3 regions of the Streptomyces sp. NPDC048191 genome follow, and region 2 is predicted to be linked to each of the others. Evidence: riboswitches for the same ligand, from Rfam matches in the RefSeq annotation. Region 2 holds a riboswitch; each other region holds the start of a gene.
What was found. A riboswitch is a leader RNA that binds a small molecule or an ion and turns the genes downstream of it on or off. The one in region 2 is predicted to bind thiamine pyrophosphate.
Positions count from the first base shown of each region.

Region 1: linked by a shared signal. The riboswitch ahead of thiO (glycine oxidase ThiO) and the one ahead of thiC (phosphomethylpyrimidine synthase ThiC) in region 2 are both predicted to bind thiamine pyrophosphate.
Region 3: linked by a shared signal. The riboswitch ahead of AB0D93_RS16420 (thiamine ABC transporter substrate-binding protein) and the one ahead of thiC (phosphomethylpyrimidine synthase ThiC) in region 2 are both predicted to bind thiamine pyrophosphate.

Region 1 is NZ_JBEZMO010000002.1:393,583-398,244, reverse strand. Features, by position in the region: gene AB0D93_RS04840 (thiazole synthase) at 1-784, opposite strand, end outside; gene thiS (sulfur carrier protein ThiS) at 788-1,006, opposite strand; gene thiO (glycine oxidase ThiO) at 1,003-2,175, opposite strand; TPP riboswitch at 2,173-2,283, opposite strand; gene AB0D93_RS04825 (hypothetical protein) at 2,337-2,687, shown strand; gene AB0D93_RS04820 (FAD-dependent oxidoreductase) at 2,720-3,952, shown strand; gene AB0D93_RS04815 (Rv2175c family DNA-binding protein) at 4,017-4,382, shown strand; gene thiE (thiamine phosphate synthase) at 4,475-4,662, shown strand, end outside.
Region 2 is NZ_JBEZMO010000001.1:168,714-173,375, forward strand. Features, by position in the region: gene AB0D93_RS00780 (hypothetical protein) at 1-276, shown strand, start outside; gene thiC (phosphomethylpyrimidine synthase ThiC) at 355-2,139, opposite strand; TPP riboswitch at 2,132-2,309, opposite strand; gene AB0D93_RS00790 (YibE/F family protein) at 2,382-3,884, shown strand; gene AB0D93_RS00795 (SsgA family sporulation/cell division regulator) at 4,094-4,531, opposite strand; gene AB0D93_RS00800 (IclR family transcriptional regulator C-terminal domain-containing protein) at 4,632-4,662, opposite strand, start outside.
Region 3 is NZ_JBEZMO010000008.1:198,016-202,677, forward strand. Features, by position in the region: gene AB0D93_RS16405 (hypothetical protein) at 1-289, shown strand, start outside; gene AB0D93_RS16410 (hypothetical protein) at 504-815, shown strand; gene rlmN (23S rRNA (adenine(2503)-C(2))-methyltransferase RlmN) at 1,133-2,239, shown strand; TPP riboswitch at 2,263-2,371, shown strand; gene AB0D93_RS16420 (thiamine ABC transporter substrate-binding protein) at 2,453-3,526, shown strand; gene AB0D93_RS16425 (iron ABC transporter permease) at 3,565-4,662, shown strand, end outside.

The sequences.
Region 1 (4,662 bases), on a different contig from region 2:
GGCGCTCGGGGTCCAGGCGGGCGCGCCCCTCGGTGGGGGAGGAGGCCTCCGCGAAGTGCCTGCGCGGAATCCGCCCGGCCAGCCGGGCCAGCCGCCCCCCTTCCACCGCGTGCCTCATCGCCGCCGCCATGAGTTCCGGCTCCTGCGCCCGGGTCACCGCGGAGGCGAGCATCACCCCGGCACACCCCAGCTCCATGGCCAGCGCGACGTCGGACGCCGTACCGGCCCCCGCGTCAAGGATCACCGGCACACGCGCGTGCTCGACGATCAGCTGGAAGTTGTGGGGGTTGCGGATCCCGAGCCCGGACCCGATCGGCGACCCCAGCGGCATCACCGCCGCACACCCCACGTCCTCCAGCTTCCGCGCCAGCACGGGATCGTCGTTGGTGTACGGCAGCACCGTGAACCCGTCGTCGACCAGCGTCTCCGCCGCCTCCAGCAGCTCCACCGGATCCGGCAGCAGCGTCCGCTCGTCGGCGATGACCTCCAGCTTGATCAGGTCCGTGCCGAGCGCCTCCCGCGCCAGCCGCGCGGTCAGCACCGCCTCCCCGGCCGTGAAACAGCCCGCCGTGTTCGGCAGCACCCGGATGCCCAGCTTCTCCAGCACGGACAGCACCGAGCCGTGCACGGACGGGTCCACCCGCCGCATCGCGACCGTCGTCAGCTCCGTACCGGAGGCGACCAGCGCACGCTGGAGCACCTCCAGGCTGGGCGCGCCGCCCGTACCCATGATCAGCCGGGAGGAGAAGGTCGTACCCCCGAGAACCAGAGGATCGTCGGCCATGGCTCAGCCCCCCTGGACAGCGGTGAGGACCTCGACCCGGTCGCCCTCGGCCAGCACCGTGCTCGCCCACTCGGTGCGCGGCACCACGGTCTCGTTGACGGCGGCGGCGACCCCGGAGGGCGCCGCGACCAGCGAGCGTACGACGGCGTCGAGAGCGGTACCCGGAACGATCTCCCGGCGCTCTCCGTTGACGGAGATGGGAACGGTGACAGGGATGCTCATGCGGGCTGCTCCAGGAGGACGGCGGCGCCGAAGCGCCGCGGCGTGAACGGACGGGCCTCGTCCGGCAGTTCGCCGTCGGCCAGCAGCCGGGCCATGACATCGCCGGTGACCGGGGTGAGCAGCACCCCGTTGCGGTAGTGCCCGGTGGCCAGCAGCAGCCCGTCCAGCCCGGACGGGCCGAGCAGGGGCGCGTTGTCGGGCGAGCCGGGGCGCAGCCCGGCCCGGGTCTCGGTGAGCGGCAGTTCGGTTATGCCCGGCACCAGCTCATGGGCGTCGCGCAGCAGCTCGTACACCCCGCCCGCGGTGACCGTCGTGTCCCAGCCCAGCTCCTCGCTGGTGGCGCCGACGACCAGTTCGCCGTTCTCGCGGGGCACCAGGTAGACCTGGCTGCCCCGGACGACGGCCCGTACGGTCCGGCTGAGGAACGGCGCGTACCCGCTGGGCACGGTGAGCCGCAGCACCTGCCCCTTCACCGGCCGCACCGGCGGCAGCAGCGCCTCCGGCAGCCCCGCGAGCCGCCCGCTCATGCTCCCGGCGGCGAGCACCACCTGTCCGGCGCGCAGCTCGGCGCCGTCCGCCGTGGTGACCCCGGCGGCCCGGTCCCCCGCGACGTCCAGCCGCTCGGCCCACGCCCGGTGGAACCTCACGCCGGTCCGCTCGCACGCGGCCACCAGGGCCGCCGCCAGCCGCCGCGGGTCGATCTGGTGGTCGCCGTCGACCCGCAGGCCACCGCGCACCCCGGGCGCCAGCATCGGCTCCAGGCGCCGGCACTCCCGCCCGGACAGCCACTCCGACTCCAGCCCCGAGCGCTGCTGCAGGGCGTGCAGTTCGCGCAGGTGGGCGCGGTCGTCGGCGTCCATCGCGACCGCGAGGGTGCCGCAGCGGCGGTAGCCGAGGTCGTGGCCGGTCAGTTCGGTCAGTTCGGCCGCGAAGTCCGGGTAGCGGCGGGCCGATTCCAGGTTCAGGGCGAGTAGTCTCTCCTCGCCGTAGTGCAGTTCGGTGACCGCGGCCAGCATCCCGGCCGCGACCCGCGCGGCCCCGCCGCCGGGCTCGGGATCCACCACGGCCGTGGCGAGCCCGCGCTGCGCCGCGCGCCAGGCGGTGACCAGGCCGATGATTCCGCCCCCGATGACGAGGACGTCGGACGTATCGGACGTACGTGACGACATGGGCGGTAAGCCCCTCCCTTCGCCGGCATGACCCGGATCAGGTTCGTACGGTCGGAGGCCGCCAGCCTCCCTCTCAGCCCGGTGCGCCGGGCTCCCGCGAGTGCTTGTACGGTGGCCACCCTAGCCCGCCCCGCTCCTCACCCGTAAGGGAGCCCCTGCTCATGGCCCGGTCGCTCGACGGACTGACCTTCGCCCCCGTGGCGGATCAAGCCCCAGGTCAGGTGGGCACCCGCACCCGGTTCGCGTACCACGAGGAGGGCGGCGGGATCTGGGCCGAGTACGCGGGCGGCGACGTCGTACGCGGCCGTCTGGTCGGCACCCGGGAGGGCGACCGGCTGGACTTCCGCTACGTCCAGCTGAAGACCGACGGCACGACCTCCTGCGGGCACTGCGTGTCCACCGTCGTGGAGCTGCCGGACGGCCGGGTGCGGCTGGAGGAGACCTGGGAGTGGGAGTCCCAGGCGGGCGCCGGTACGAGTGTTGTGGAACAGGTCACCGAGCACGCCCGCTGACTGACGCTCCGTCACATGTCTATGGTGATCGGGTGAGCGAGCAGACAGCACAAGAGGGCACGTCACAGGGGCGCCGCGTGGTCGTCGCGGGCGCCGGCATGGCCGGGGTGCAGACCGCGGTCGCGCTGCGGGAGCAGGGCTTCAAGGGCCCCGTCACCGTGATCGGGGCGGAGCCGCACCAGCCGTACGACCGGCCGCCGCTGTCGAAGGCCGTGCTGCTCGGCAAGGCCGAGGACTCCGCCTTCGACGTGGACTTCGAGTCCCTCGGCGTCGAGCTGCGGCTCGGCTGCGAGGTGCTGGGCCTGCGTCCCGCCGAGCACGAGCTGGACACCGAGGCGGGCCCGGTGCCGTACGACGTCCTGGTCATCGCCACCGGCGCCGAACCGATCACCCTGCCCGGCACCGAGGGCGTGCCCGGCGTGCACCTGCTGCGCACCCTGGACGACGCCGAACGGCTGCGCCCGGTGCTCACCCAGCAGCACGAGATCGTGGTCGTCGGGGCCGGCTGGATCGGCGCCGAGTTCGCCACGGCCGCCCGTGAGGCCGGCTGCGTGGTGACCGTCGTGGAGGCCGCCGACCGGCCCCTCGCCGGCGCCCTGCCCGCCGAGGTCGCCGCCCCCATGGCCGCCTGGTACGCCGACGCGGGCGCCGAGTTGCGCACGCACGCGCGCGTGGAGCGCGTCGAGCCCGGCGCGGTGATCCTCGCCGACGGCACCCGGCTGCCCGCCGGAGCCGTCGTCGTCGGCATCGGCGCCCGCCCCGCCACGGCCTGGCTGGCCGGCTCCGGCGTCGAGCTGGGCCCGCACGGGGACGTCCTCGCCGGCGACCGGCTGCGCACCTCCGTGGCGGACGTGTACGCCGTCGGCGACTGCGCCTCCTTCCCCTCGGCCCGCTACGGCGAACGGCTGCTCGTCCACCACTGGGACAACGCCCTGCAGGGCCCGCGCACGGTCGCCGCGAACATCCTCGGCGAGACCCCGGAGGTCTACGACCCGGTGCCGTACTTCTGGTCCGAGCAGTTCGGCCGGTTCGTGCAGTACGCCGGTCACCACGCCGCGGCCGACCGCGCGGTGTGGCGCGGCGACCCGGCGGGCCCCGCCTGGACGGTGTGCTGGCTGCGCGAGGACCGCCTCGTCGCCCTGCTGGCGGTAGGCCGCCCGCGTGATCTGGCGCAGGGCCGGAGACTGATCGAGTCGGGCCGCGGCATGGACGCGCGGGCCCTGGCGGACCCGGCGAAGCCCCTGAAGGACGCCACGGCCGACTAGCCCGGCCGTCCCGGCCGGACCTGCCTGACTTCCGACTGTCAGTGGGGGATGGCAGGCTTGTCCTGTGACCGAGATTGACGCAAAGATCGATGCTCTCGTCCCCGCCTGGCTCACCCTCCCCGACATCGCCGAACAGCTCGGCGTCGAGGTGACGCGCGTCCGGCAGCTGGTCAAGGAGGGCCAGCTCATCGCCGTACGCCGAGGTGAGAACCGCGCGCTGCACGTCCCCGCCGCCTTCATCGACGGGGACAAGGTCGTCAAGGGCCTGTCCGGCACCCTGACGCTCCTGCGGGACGACGGCTTCACGGTCGAAGAGATGATCGAGTGGCTCTTCACCCCCGACCCGACCCTGCCCGGCACCCCCGCGCAGGCCCTGAGCGAGAATCGCGGCACGGAGGTGAAGCGCCGCGCCCAGGCGCTCGCCGTCTGAGCCGCACCGCACCACGAGGGGTGGCGTGCGGGCCGTGGCCCGTACGCCACCCGTGAACACCACCAGGGACACCGACCAGGGGGGACCCACGTATGCCCGACACCGCACGCGCCGCGCTCGCCGACGCCCGTCTGTACCTCTGCACGGACGCGCGCACGCGCCAGGGCGACCTTCCCGAGTTCCTGGACGCGGTCCTGGCCGGCGGTGTCGACATCGTGCAGCTGCGCGACAAGGGCATGGAGGCCGCCGAGGAGCTGGCCCACCTGGAGGTCTTCGCGGA
Region 2 (4,662 bases):
GCGCACCGTGAGCTGGACAGCGCCAGAGAGGCCTGGCGCGAGGCCCTGCTGGAGCGGGGCATCCTGCCGTTCCTCACGGAGGCCCTCGCCGAGCCCGGACCGGCCGTCCCGCACCGCACGACCCCGCCCACCCCGCGCGGCCGCATGCCCCGTCTGGGATACGACCGCCCCGGTTTCAGCAGCCCGGTCGACGGCACCGAATCCGGCCGACCGAGCTTCACCAGCCCGGACTACACGAGCCCGGACTTCGGCGGCCCGGAACACCGGCCGGAGTAGCCCGCCTCCCACTCCTCGACGCGCCGGTGATCCAGTGCCTGCTCTACGCGGCCCGGCACTGGACCACCGGTCCGCGTGTCAGTCGGCGATCGGCAGATAGACCCGGTTCCCGCTCGCCGCGAACTCCTTCGACTTCTGGGCCATTCCGTCCTGGATCTCGGCCTGACTGCTGCCGTGTTCGCGGCGGATGTCCTGCGAGATCTTCATGCTGCAGAACTTCGGTCCGCACATGGAGCAGAAGTGGGCCGTCTTGGCCGGCTCGGCGGGCAGGGTCTCGTCGTGGAACTCCCGTGCCGTGTCCGGGTCCAGGGCGAGATTGAACTGGTCCTCCCACCGGAACTCGAAGCGGGCGTCCGACAACGCGTCGTCCCACTGCTGTGCGCCCGGGTGCCCCTTGGCGAGATCGGCCGCGTGCGCGGCGATCTTGTAGGTGATGACGCCGGTCTTGACGTCGTCCCGGTTGGGCAGGCCGAGGTGCTCCTTGGGCGTGACGTAGCAGAGCATCGCCGTGCCCCACCAGGCGATCATCGCGGCGCCGATGCCGGAGGTGATGTGGTCGTACGCCGGCGCGATGTCCGTGGTCAGCGGGCCGAGCGTATAGAACGGAGCTTCATCGCAGATCTCCTGCTGAAGGTCGATGTTCTCCTTGATCTTGTGCATCGGGACATGCCCCGGGCCCTCGATCATGGTCTGAACATTGAAACGCTTGGCGATCTGGTTGAGTTCCCCAAGAGTTCGCAATTCCGCGAACTGTGCCTCGTCGTTGGCGTCCGCGATCGACCCCGGCCGGAGGCCGTCGCCCAGCGAGTACGTGACGTCGTAGGCGGCGAGGATCTCGCACAGCTCCTCGAAGTTCTCGTACAGGAACGACTCCTTGTGGTGCGCGAGGCACCACGCGGCCATGATCGAGCCGCCGCGCGAGACGATGCCGGTCTTGCGGTTGGCGGTGAGCGGGACGTACGGCAGCCGGATGCCCGCGTGGACGGTCATGTAGTCCACGCCCTGCTCGGCCTGCTCGATGACCGTGTCCTTGTAGATGTCCCAGGTCAGTTCCTCGGCCTTGCCGTCGACCTTCTCCAGGGCCTGGTAGAGCGGCACGGTCCCGATGGGTACGGGGGAGTTGCGCAGCACCCACTCACGGGTCGTGTGGATGTTGCGGCCGGTGGACAGGTCCATGACCGTGTCGGCACCCCAGCGGGTCGCCCAGGTCATCTTCTCCACCTCTTCCTCGATGGAGGAAGTCACCGCGGAGTTGCCGATGTTGGCATTGACCTTCACCAGGAACCGCTTGCCGATGATCATCGGCTCGATCTCCGGGTGGTTGACGTTGGCCGGCAGCACCGCGCGGCCCGCCGCGATCTCCTCGCGGACCACCTCGGGGGAAACGTTCTCCCGGATGGCCACGTACTCCATCTCCGGGGTGATCTCGCCCCGGCGGGCGTACGCGAGCTGCGTGACCGTCTCGCCGCTGCGCCCCCGGCGCGGCTGGCGCGGACGTCCGGGGAAGACCGCGTCGAGGTTGCGCAGTCCGCCGCGCGGCGAGGTGTGCTTGACCCCGTCGTCCTCGGGGCGGACGGGACGGCCCGCGTACTCCTCGGTGTCGCCGCGGGCGATGATCCAGTTCTCCCGCAGCGGTGGCAGGCCCCTGCGAACATCGGTGTCGACGAGTGGATCGGTGTACGGGCCCGATGTGTCGTACAGGGTGACCGACTGCCCGTTGGTGAGGTGCACCTGGCGGACCGGCACGCGCAGGTCGGGGCGGGAACCCTCGACGTACGCCTTGTGCCAGCCGATGGACTTCCCGGCCTCCAGGGACTTTTCGCCCTGAACGGAGGCAGGCGTGCGTGCGTCCTTGTTGGTCATGAGACCTACTCCCTACGCCGGCATTACCCGGTAACAGGTTCGGCGGTCGACGCAGCGGATTCCGTCTGCCGACGTTTCCTGCGGAACATCGCCTGTTCCACGTGAAACATCGCGTGTACGGAGGTCAGCGCCCTCTCAGCCCGGTGCTCCGAGCTCCCGCGTGTGCAAAGGTGCCTCCACGCTAGCGCCATATGTGGCGCGATGAACAGTGGGCCCCCTGCCGTTGTTGAAATGATCGGGCGGTGACCAGCATGGAGCAGTACCCGTATCGGCCACCCGAGCCGCACCACCGAGGCGGCTCGGCTCAGGTCGGCGGACAGAGCTGCCCACCGCCCGCTGACCACGCGAACGGCACCGGGAGCGGCGGGCATCACGATGGCCGCGCGCAGGGTCAGGACCACGGGAACGGCGGCCGGGCTCACTCGCACGGTCACGGTGGTCACGGCCACAGCCATGGCCACAGCCATGGGCCTGCCGCACCCGTCTCCCGGCACTTGCGCAAGGTCATCGCCGCGATCCTGGTGCCGTTCACCGCGGCGGTCGTCGTCGGTCTGCTGGTGCTCTGGCCCGGGGGAGCCCCGGGCCACAAGCGCACCGGCGTCGGCTTCGACCGGGAGACGCAGCAGGCCACGGTCACCAGAGTGGTCGAGGTGAACTGCAAGTCGGTCAACGCCTCCGGTGGTACCGGAGCCGGCGATCCCTCTACCGCCGACGGCACCTCGGCGGAACAGCAGTCGGCGGGAAGCTGCAAGAAGGCGACCGTCCGGGTCGACACCGGCAAGGACAAGGGCCGTACGTTCACCGAGATCGTGCAGCCTGACCAGAGCCGTCAACTGCACCAGGGCGAGCAGGTCGTGGCCGCCTACGAGCCCTCGGCGCCGAAGGACCTGCAGTACTCGGTGACCGACGTGGACCGGAAGTTCCCCATGACGCTGCTCGCGGGGATCTTCGCGCTCGCCGTCGTCGTGGTGGGCAGGTTGCGCGGTGTCATGGCGCTCGTCGCACTGGCCGTGAGCTTCCTGGTGCTGACCCTGTTCATCCTGCCCGCGATCCTCCAGGGTTCGAACCCGCTGCTCGTGGCGGTGGTCGGGTCGAGCGCCATCATGCTGATCGCCCTGTACATGTGCCACGGCCTGTCGGCCCGTACGTCGGTGGCCGTGCTCGGCACGCTGGTCTCGTTGGGGCTGATCGGCCTCCTCGGCTCACAGTTCATCGGCTGGGCCGCACTCACGGGCAACACGGACGACAGCACCGGCCTCATTCACGGGCTGTATCCCAAGCTCGACATGAGTGGTCTGCTGCTGGCCGGCGTCATCATCGGCTCTCTCGGTGTGTTGGACGACGTGACCGTGACGCAGACATCGGCCGTCTGGGAGCTGCACGAGGCAAATCCGACGATGGGCTGGCGCGGGTTGTACCGGGCGGGCATCCGCATCGGCCGCGACCACATCGCTTCCGTGGTCAACACCCTCGTCCTCGCCTACGCCGGTGCCGCACTGCCGTTGCTGCTGCTGTTCTCGATCGCGCAGAGCAGCGTCGGGACCGTGGCCAACAGCGAACTGGTGGCCGAGGAGATCGTGCGCACGCTGGTGGGCTCGATCGGCCTGGTCGCCTCCGTCCCGGTCACCACCGCGCTCGCCGCCCTGGTCGTCTCGGCCGACCGCCCCGGCCAGGACAGCCCGGCACCGGTCGGGACACAGCCGGCCCCGGCGCTCGGCGGCCGGGGGCGACGCCGCAAGCGGTAGGGCCGACCGAGCCGGTGCGGGCGCGGTCGGCCCGCCGGGGCACGCGCCGGCCTCGTGCGCGCCGCATCGGCTCGGTCCCGGCCTCGGGTGAGCCGGCCGGGCCTGCCCCGGGAGCCATGCCCTTGGCTAGGTACGGCACCCCATGCAGAAGCGTTCCTGCACAGTTCGACGCGGCACGGCGGAGCGCCGGCGCCCCGTGCCGTAACGCTTCACCCAGCGCTCTGCTCCTCGGCCAGGATGCGGTCCAGAGCCTCGTCCAGATGGGCGTCGAAGTCTGCCAGCGCGCCCTCCTGGCCGAGCGGCACGAGCTTGTCCGTGCGGTCCAGGAAAGCGACGAGGGGCGGCGCGGAGGAGCGGAACAAGGCCTGGTCGCTGCCGACCTGAAGCCTGATCAGCACCTCGCCCAGCACCACGGAATCGGCTGGAGCGATGTGCACGTCCCCCTCACCGCACGGTCGGCCGACACCGTCGATCAGCAGTTCCCGCCCGAACGCCCAGGTCACCGGAGCATCACCGGGCAGATGGAAGGTGAGCCTGACGGCATAGGGATCACAGGTCTCGTAGCGCAACTCCACCGGGATGCGGAAGGAGAGATCCTCCGACACGAGAAAGCTCATCATGACTTCTGCCTGTACGGACTCGCGCATTGTCTACCCCGTCATATGACATCGACTGGCCGGGTTTGATCCCTCTCACCGTGGGTCAAATCTTGCTGAACGTACACGGCAGATCACAAGGAGTAAGTTTTCAGATACTGATAGAGAGCACAAGCGTGCCC
Region 3 (4,662 bases), on a different contig from region 2:
CGGCGACGGCGACCCGGGCTTGGTCACCGAAGTGGTCGGTGAGGGCTTCCTCGAGGGCTTCTTCGTCGGCTTGGCCGTACAGACCTTGTGGCCTTGGACCCAGACGCGCTTTTTGTGCTGGCCCTTTCCCTTGTATTCCCAGTGCCCCTTCACCCACTGGCACTTGGGCTTCGCTGGAGTGGCGTGCGTGCTCACATCAGCGGAGTGTTGCGCGGTAGCGATTCCGGCTGCCCCGCCGAGCATCAGGACGGGCACCGCTGCTATCGCAACTACAGCCCCTCTCATATGAGTTCGCATGGCGGCTCCTTATCGCTGGGGGATTTCCAGTCCATGCCCACCCCTCGTTTCAAGGCTGACATGAGGGCACACAACTCGCAAATTCGGACAAAAACCACCGCATTCCCAAGGTGCAGACAAAACTGACGTGCGATCAGCTCTTGGGCTCCTGAACCGACCCGGGCGGTCGTGGCGAGCCACCGCTAGAGTGGACGCGGGGAGGTCCAGTGCGCGGAAATCTGCCGGTCGAGAATGTGGGGAGCACCCCGCTGTGTCTCTTCGTCGAGCCGTACGGTGAGGACTTCTGGCTTGAACCGGGCGACGCCGTCACCCTTTCCCCGGTCGGCGACGGCGGCAGTGTCCAGTTCGCGGTCCAGGTCGCGGCCGAGCTGATGAGCGTGTGGCTCTACGAGGACGGCGACCCCGGCAAAGTCATCGCGGAATCTCAGGTCACCGATGCGGCGGGCACGCCGTTGGAGTGTGGTCACCAGCGGGGTGACCGGCGCATTCCCGGACCGTTCTTCCGGCGGACCGAGTAACGACCTCAGCGCTTGCAGGAGCGGCCCCTGGCGGCCGAGCGAGGCCCCCCACCGGCCCGGCGACAGATTGCTTGGCAGCGCGCGGACCCGTCGGCCGGGCCGTCTCCGGGCCTTCCGAAGCCGCTCGGTCACGGCGGGTGACGACTGCTGACGGCAGTCGTGGGCGGCGACGGCCGCAGGTCACCCCTGGGCGGCCTCTGGGCCGTCCCTGGGCCGGTCCGAGGCCGCTCAGCGGCAACCGGTGACGACTACTAACGACAGTCGTAGCAGGCGGCAGCCACAGGTCACCGAGTTTGATCTGCGACACTGGTATCGCCATGCCTAAGCCCGGAGAACTCACTTTCGTCGCGCCGCGCGGAGCCCAGAAGCCGCCGCGGCACCTTGCCGATCTCACGCCCGCCGAGCGCAAGGACGCGGTGGCCGAGATCGGTGAGAAGCCGTTCCGCGCCAAGCAGCTCGCGCAGCACTACTTCGCGCGGTACGCGCACGAGCCGGAGCAGTGGACCGACATCCCCGCCGCCTCGCGGGACAAGCTGCGCGAGGCGCTGTTCCCGGAGCTGATGACCGTCGTCCGGCATCTGTCGACGGACCAGGGGACCACGCGCAAGACGCTGTGGCGGCTGTTCGACGGGACCCTCGTCGAGTCGGTGCTGATGCGCTACCCGGACCGGGTCACCATGTGCATCAGCTCGCAGGCGGGCTGCGGCATGAACTGTCCGTTCTGCGCCACCGGGCAGGCCGGGCTCGACCGGAACCTGTCCACGGCCGAGATCGTCCACCAGATCGTGGACGGTATGCGGGCCCTGCGGGACGGGGAGGTGCCCGGGGGACCCGCCCGGCTGTCCAACATCGTCTTCATGGGCATGGGCGAGCCGCTCGCCAACTACAAGCGTGTGGTCGGCGCCATCCGGGCGCTCACCGACCCGGCCCCCGACGGGCTGGGGCTGTCGCAGCGCGGGATCACCGTGTCCACCGTCGGGCTCGTGCCGGCCATCCACCGCTTCGCCGACGAGGGCTTCAAGTGCCGGCTGGCGATCTCCCTGCACGCCCCCGACGACGAGCTGCGTGACACCCTCGTCCCCGTGAACACGCGGTGGAAGGTGCGCGAGGTGCTCGACGCCGGGTTCGAGTACGTCGAGAAGAGCGGCCGTCGGCTGTCCATCGAGTACGCCCTCATCCGGGACATCAACGACCAGGCGTGGCGGGGCGACCGGCTCGGCCGGCTGCTCAGGGGCAAGCCCGTGCACGTCAATCTCATTCCGCTCAACCCGACGCCGGGCTCCAAGTGGACCGCATCGCGGCCCGAGGACGAGAAGGCGTTCGTGGAGGCCATCGCCGCCCATGGTGTGCCCGTCACCATCCGGGACACCCGTGGTCAGGAGATCGACGGAGCCTGTGGTCAGCTCGCGGCCACCGAGCGGTAATCTGACCCGGTCCACACATCTTCATATTCCGACAGGGGAGCGCCACAGCGCTGAGAGTGCGGCGGACAGGGCCGCAGACCCTCTGAACCTCGCCCAGGTCATTCTGGGTAGGGAGTTCGGTCATCACTCAAGCTGTTGCGCCCTGCCCGGGTCCTCCTCGCGGAGTCCGGGCGGGGCCGCGTCTCTTCCTGGCCAACCCCAGGAGGACATCCAGTGCAGAACAAGACCTTCGTGGCCGTGGCGGTCGGGCTCGGCCTGATCGGCCTGTCCGCGTGCGGATCCACCGACGCCAAGTCGTCAGGTGACTCCAAGACCGTGACGCTCGTCAGTCACGACTCGTGGGCCGTCTCCAAGAACGTGCTCGCCGACTTCGAGAAGCAGTCCGGATACAAGGTCAGGGTCCTCAAGGACGGCGACGCCGGGCAGGCCGTGAACAAGGCCATCCTGACCAAGGACAACCCGCAGGGCGACGTCTTCTTCGGCGTCGACAACACCCTGCTGTCCCGCGCGCTCGACAACGGGCTCTTCCAGCCGTACCGGGCCAAGGGCGCCGACCGGATCCTGCCCCAGTACCGCGTCGACCAGGACAAGCACCGGGTCACGCCCATCGACACCGGCGACATCTGCGTCAACTACGACAAGGCCTACTTCAGCAAGCACAAGCTGACCCCGCCGCAGTCCTTCGCCGACCTCGCCAAGCCGGCGTACAAGAACCTCCTCGTCACCGAGAACGCCGCGACCTCCTCGCCGGGCCTCGGCTTCCTGCTGGGCAGCGCCGGGCGGTTCGGCGACACCGGCTGGCAGGGCTACTGGAAGAAGCTCAAGGCCAACGGCGTCAAGGTCGTCGACGGCTGGGAGCAGGCCTACTACCAGGAGTTCTCGGGCTCCTCCGAGGGCAAGAAGGCCGGCGGCGACCGGCCGCTGGTGGTGTCGTACGCCTCCTCCCCGCCCGCCGAGGTGATCTACGCCAAGAAGCGCCCCAGCACCGCGCCGACCGGGGTCTCCTACGGCACCTGCTTCCGGCAGACGGAGTACGCGGGGCTGCTGAGCAACGCGAAGAACACCAAGGGCGGCAAGGCCTTCCTGGACTTCCTGCTCACCAAGGAGTTCCAGGAGGACATGCCGCTCAACATGTTCGTCTACCCGGTGCGCGAAGCCGCCCAGGTGCCACCGGAGTTCGTGAAGTACGGGCCGCAGGCCAAGAACCCCGAGACCATGGCCCCCGGCAAGATCGCCGCCAACCGTGACCAGTGGGTCAAGTCGTGGACCTCGCTCGTACTGAAGTAGCGGAACCCCGGCGGGGGAACGCGGCGAGGTTCGGGCTGATGGCCCTGCCCGTCGCGTTCTTCGCGCTGTTCTTCGCCTGGCCCGTGGCCGCGATCGTCACGCGCGGGCTGAAGGCCGACGGTGCCTGGCAGTGGGGGCGGATCGCGGACGTGGTCACGCAGCCGGACATCCGGCACGTGCTGTGGTTCACCACCTGGCAGGCGCTCGCCTCCACCGCGCTCACCCTGCTGCTCGCGCTGCCGGCCGCGTACGTCTTCGCCCGCCTCGACTTCCCCGGCAAGCAGGTGCTGCGGGCCGTCGTCACCGTGCCGTTCGTGCTGCCGACCGTCGTCGCCGGCAGCGCGTTCCTCGCCCTCGTCGGGCACGGCGGACTGCTCGACGAGCTGTGGGGCGTACGGCTGGACACCACTGTGTGGGCGATCCTGCTGGCCCATGTCTTCTTCAACTACGCGGTCGTCGTACGGACCGTCGGCGGCCTGTGGTCCCAGCTCGACCCCCGGCAGGAGGAGGCCGCCCGCATGCTCGGCGCGTCCCCCCTGCACGCCTGGCGGAAGGTCACCCTCCCGGCCCTCGCCCCCGCCGTGGCCGCCGCCGCGCTGATGGTGTTCCTCTTCACCTTCACCTCCTTCGGCGTCGTCCAGATCCTGGGCGGCCCCACCTTCTCCACCCTGGAAGTGGAGATCTACCGGCAGACCTCCGAGGTGTTCGACCTCTCCACGGCAGCCGTCCTCACCCTGGTCCAGTTCGTCGCCGTCGGCGCGATCCTCGTCGTGCACGCCTGGACGGTACGGCGCCGGGAGACCGCCCTGAGGCTCGTCGACCCGAAGGCGACCGCGCGCCGCCCGCGCGGAGCCGGCCAGTGGGCCCTGCTGGCCGGCGTCCTCGTCACGATCACGCTCCTGCTGGTCCTGCCGCTCGCCGTCCTCGTCCGCCGCTCCCTGGACGCGCCCGGCTTCGGCTACTACCGGGCGCTCGCGAACTCCGACGGCGGTACGTTCCTGGTGGCGCCCGTGCACGCGGTGTGGACCTCGCTCCAGTACGCCGTGGCCGCCACCGCCATCGCCGTCGTGATCGGCGGACTGGCCGCCGCCGCGCTGGCCCGCCGGGACGCGGGCCGCCTGGTGCGGGGCTTCGAC